DNA from 2 places in the Agrilutibacter solisilvae genome. Region 2 is predicted to be linked to the other one. Evidence: riboswitches for the same ligand, from Rfam matches in the RefSeq annotation. Region 2 holds a riboswitch; the other holds the start of a gene.
What was found. Region 2 has a riboswitch for cobalamin ahead of btuB (TonB-dependent vitamin B12 receptor). Riboswitches for the same ligand answer to the same signal wherever they lie in the genome.
Positions count from the first base shown of each region.

Region 1: it holds a riboswitch for cobalamin, as region 2 does, so the genes downstream of both, metE (5-methyltetrahydropteroyltriglutamate--homocysteine S-methyltransferase) here and btuB (TonB-dependent vitamin B12 receptor) in region 2, are expected to answer to the same signal.

Region 1 is NZ_CP071518.1:301,405-303,869, forward strand. Features, by position in the region: gene I8J32_RS01375 (phosphoglycerate kinase) at 1-661, opposite strand, end outside; cobalamin riboswitch at 953-1,111, shown strand; gene metE (5-methyltetrahydropteroyltriglutamate--homocysteine S-methyltransferase) at 1,315-2,465, shown strand, end outside.
Region 2 is NZ_CP071518.1:165,751-168,215, forward strand. Features, by position in the region: gene btuB (TonB-dependent vitamin B12 receptor) at 1-805, opposite strand, end outside; cobalamin riboswitch at 920-1,163, opposite strand; gene I8J32_RS00780 (hypothetical protein) at 1,439-2,465, shown strand, end outside.

The DNA of each region.
Region 1 (2,465 bases), 140 kb from region 2:
TGTTGGCGATGCCACCACCGACGATCAACTGGTCGACCTTGCCCACCAGCGACGCGAGCAGTTCCAGCTTCGTGCTCACCTTGGACCCGGCGACGATCGCCAGCAACGGCCGCGCCGGGTTGTCCAGGGCCTTGGCCAGCGCATCGAGTTCGGCCATCAGCAGCGGACCACCGGCGGCTACCGCGGCGTGGCGGATCACGCCATGCGTGGAGGCCTGGGCGCGATGCGCGGTGCCGAAGGCGTCCATGACGAACACGTCGCACAGGGCGGCGTATTTCCTGGACAGCGTCTCGTCGTCCTTGCCCTCGCCCGGGTTCATGCGGCAGTTCTCCAGCAGCACGAGCTGGCCGGGCTTCACTTCGAAGCCGCCATCCACCCAGTCGCGCACCAGCGGCACCTCGAAGCCGAGCAGCTCACCCAGGCGCTGCGCCACCGGGGCCAGCGAGTCCTCCTGCGTCCACACGCCTTCCTTCGGGCGGCCCAGGTGCGACATCACCATGACCGCCGCGCCCTGCTCCAGCGCGCGCCGCAGGGTCGGCAGCGACGCGGTCAGGCGCTGGTCGGAGGTGACCTTGCCCGCCGCGACCGGCACGTTGAGGTCCTGGCGGATCAGCACGCGCTTGCCGGCGAGGTCGAGGTCGGTCATGCGGACGATGGACATGGAACTCCTGGGGCCGTGGGGGCGGGCGAAAAAAGGGGGCACATTGTCGGTGGGGCGGGCGGGGGATTCAAACGCGACGGCACGGGGAGCGGGATTCCGCCAGGGCCCCACGGCGGTCCGCTCTGCCGGCAGGGATCTCCTTCCAGCGCGTTCCGCCGAAGTCCCCTGCCCGCTTTTCATCATTTGACTTGCCCCGGGGCCGCCCTTACGGTCCCCCGGTCGAGGTGATCATCTCCTCATTGCGATAGAGAGATGTGACAAGCGACCGCCGGGCAGCCGGTGGTTCGCCAGAGGGAATCCGGTGCGGCGCCCCGTGCGTCCATTCCGGAGCTGCCCCGCAGCGGTGTTGGAAACGACCGCCGTCTCAAGCACTGGGCGCAAGCCCGGGAAGCGACGGCCAGTAGGAGGTCCGGGCGTGTCCGCCGGGCCGTGTCCTCAGCCCGAAGACCTGCCCCGACCGGAAGCTCGCTTCCGTCCGACTCCCGGCACGCCGGTGCGCGATCGATTGAACGATCGATCGCGTCCGCAGGCGGCCGGTTCGCCCGCGGGGGCGAAGGTCGAACACCGTCGCCGTCATCGGTTCCTGCCCCACCGGGCGGGCGAGGTGTGCCTTCGTTGCCCTGCGTCTTGCCCATGCAACGCAGGAGATCACCATGCAGCAGTCGCAATCGCACTCGCACTTCCCGTCGACGGACGCCGCGCGCCCGCTCGTCACCCACCTCGGCTTTCCGCGCATCGGCGCACGCCGCGAGCTCAAGCAGGCGTTGGAGGCGTTCTGGAGCGGCGAAACCAGCGCCGGAGCCCTGCAGGACACCGCTTCGGCGCTGCGCCAGCGTCACTGGCAGCTGGCGCGCGAGGCCGGCGCCGACGTCGTGCCGTGCAACGACTTCACCCTGTACGACCACGTGCTCGACACGGCGGTGCTGTTCGATGCCATCCCGCCCTCGCACCGGGCGCTGTGCGAGGCCGATCCGCTGGCCGGGTATTTCGCCCTCGCGCGCGGCCTCCAGCGCGACGGCCACGACCTGCGCGCGCTGGAAATGACCAAGTGGTTCGACACCAACTACCACTACCTGGTCCCCGAGTTCGCAGCCGACCAGACCTTTACCCTGCGCGCCGGCAAGCCGCTGGCCGAACTGGCGCATGCGCGCGCGCTGGGACTGGAAGCCCGGCCCGTGCTGCTGGGCCCGGTGTCCTTCCTCAAGCTGGGCAAGCGCAGCGACGGCGGATGCCCGCTTGAACTGCTCGACGCGCTGCTGCCCGCCTACGCGCAGCTGCTCGAACAGCTCCGGCGCGCGGGCGCGCCATGGGTGCAGATCGACGAGCCCTGCCTGGTGCTCGACCTCACGCCGCAGGAACAGGCCGCCTATCGCCGCGCGTTCGCGGCGCTGGCGCAGGCGGACGCGCCGCAGCTGCTGCTGGCGACGTATTTCGGCGCGCTGGGCGACAACACCGCGCTGGTCGCATCGCTGCCGGTGCAGGGCCTGCACGTCGACCTGGTGCGCGCGCCGGGACAGCTGGAGACCGTGCTCGCGGCGGTACCCGAGCGAGTTGCGCTCAGCCTGGGCGTCGTCGATGGCCGCAACATCTGGCGCGCGGATCTGGACGCGGCCGTGGAGCTGGTCAAGCGCGCGGGAGCGCGGGCCCGATGGATCGCGCCCTCATGCTCGCTGCTGCACGTTCCGGTGGACCTGCAGCTGGAACGCAAGCTGCCCGACCGCCTGCGCGGCTGGATGGCGTATGCACGGCAGAAGCTGGAGGAACTGCGCGTACTGGCCGACGCGCTGGGCGGCGACGAAGCGGC
Region 2 (2,465 bases):
CCCGCAGCGCACGCGCCTCGACGTCCCAGGCCGGGGTGAACCGGTAGCCGCCACCGAGCGACAGGGAGCTGTTGCGGTAACCGTCGCGATCGGGATCGAGGGCGAAATCGTCCCAGGGCGAGGCGGGATTGTCGCGGTAGGAATCGATGCCGCCGGTGGTTTCGTGCGCGGCGTGCACCGAGTACCAGCCACCGTGCCCGCCGGAGGCGTCGCTGCGGCCGGACACGCCTGCGCCGTAGCGCTGGGTGTCGAAATTGCCGGCACCGATGTTGACGGTCGCCTGGAAGGGGCCGTGCGGGCGACGGGTGAATATCTGGATCACGCCGCCGACGGCGTCGGCGCCGTACAGGCTCGACACGGGGCCGCGCACGATCTCCACGCGCTCGATCTGCTCGACCGGCAGGTCCTGGAAGGCCATCCCGCCACTGGTGGCCGATCCGGCGCGCACGCCGTCGATGAGCACCACCACGTGGTCGGAATCGGTGCCGCGCAGGAAGCTGGACGCCACCTTGCCCGGCCCGCCATTGGCGCCGATGGTGAGGCCCGGGACGCCCCGCAGCAGGTCCGGCAGCGACGCGGGTGCGCGGCGGTCGATGTCCTCACGGGTGATCACCGTCACCGCGGCGAGCGTCGCGTCGATGGTCTGCGCGGTGCGCGTGGCGGTGACCACGACGTCGTCGAGGTCGGTGGCCGGGTCGCTGGCCGGGTTGCCGGCCGGCTGCGCCCGCACGGTCGGGACGATGAGGGACGCGAGCGCAAGCGCCAGCAGCGAGCGCCGCGGCGTGGAAAGGAAAACGGAACGCATGGCAATACTCCTAGGCCGCGCCTGCCCGCGCGGGTATACCGGGAAAGGGACAGGCGGGGAGGGAGTGGCGAGACGGCACGCGGATGCATGGCCCCGCGACATAGCCCACCGCATGTCGGGAAAGGCCTTGGGGCCGGTCTCCGGGCTCGTGCGCGGACGCTGAAGCGCGTCCAGGAGCGGCGCCTTCCCGTGCATCGCGCACAGTGGCATTCGCCATTCCCGGGCCATCCTGGGCCCAACACCTACCGTTGCGGGGGCAGCTCCGGAATAGCCGCCCTGTCGACCAGACAGGGGGCGCACCGGATTCCCGTTTCAACCGTCGCAGCACGCGACGGTCACCTCAGGCGGCGCGAAGTCTAGCAGGCGCCACGAATTAGTTGCAGCGCCGAGGATTTCGAGCGCGCCGCAGCGCGCAGCGACAACAATGCGGCGCCGGCTGGAGCGGGCCGAGGCCGGGCACCTCACCCACCCCCCGCCCCGCCTGACCGTTCCCCCCCGACTTGCGCGTTGGAGTGGGCAGGAACCGCGCGTAGGGACAACGCCATGGCCTCGATGCAGAAGCCCCCGCTCCGGGTGCATGCCAGGCCGTCGCGCGGCAGCGGGCTCAACGGCCCCGCCGGCCGATGACGAACGATGCAGGCCCGGCCACCCGCCCACCACCCTCGATCGCGCGCGCCGGACCCGGCGCCGGCGCCCCCGATTACCGCCGCGCTGCCCGAAGCGATCGGCATCGCCACCGGCCTGAAGGGGTTCCTGCTCTGGGTGGGCGGCTCGCTGGCGGGCATCACCGCCATGCTCTATGCCTGCGGCTACCTGGTGACCCGGGCCCACATGTCGATGCTGGGCCTGTATGGCTTCGTCACCTACGACAGCGACCACTTCCTGCAGGAAGGCGCCAAGTTCCTGTTGACCATGGCCCAGGAGATGGCCGAGATCGTCGCCGTGCTGCTGGCTGTGCTCGGCCTGCTCCTGCTGGTGCCGGGCTGCCTGGCGCTTTGCGGCCGGCGACGGCGGGACGCATGGCGGGAACGCTACCGGGGCTGGCGGCAACGCAGCGCGGTCGAACATACGTGGGAACGCGGCCGCTACCTCCTCTACGGCGCCGCCTTTGTCTATCTCATCGCCAAGACGGGCTTCGTCCTCGATCTGCTGTACGCGCCGCTGGGAGTCGCCAACCTGCTCTACGACGGGGCCGCCCCCGTCTGCGCCACGTTCGACGCGACCGATTCCGCCTGTCTGCGCCAGGCGCTGCTGCGGGGGGAAGCCGACAACCTGGGCGCCGCGTTCGACGCGCAGTTGTACCTGGCACTGACCGTCGTGCTGCTCGCCTGCGTGACCTGGTGGATCGTCATGCCCTGGAAATGGCGGGCCTGGCTGATCGCGCCGTTCATCGTGTCCGTCGCCCTGTGCCTGTTGCTGCTGCCCATGGACTACGGCGTACTGCAGCGCCCGACGATCTACCCGGTACTGCGCCTCGTCCGCGAACCGCCGGTGGCGGCCACGCCCGGGCGCCTATTCCTGATCAGCAAGACCGATGGCGAATTCGTCGTCTGGGACGCGGTCGCGCACAAGGTCACATGGATACCGGCCGGCGGCATCTCCAGCGCCGAGATCGTGCAGGTGCGTGACCTGTTCGAGCCGGTGCCCGCATCGTCACAAG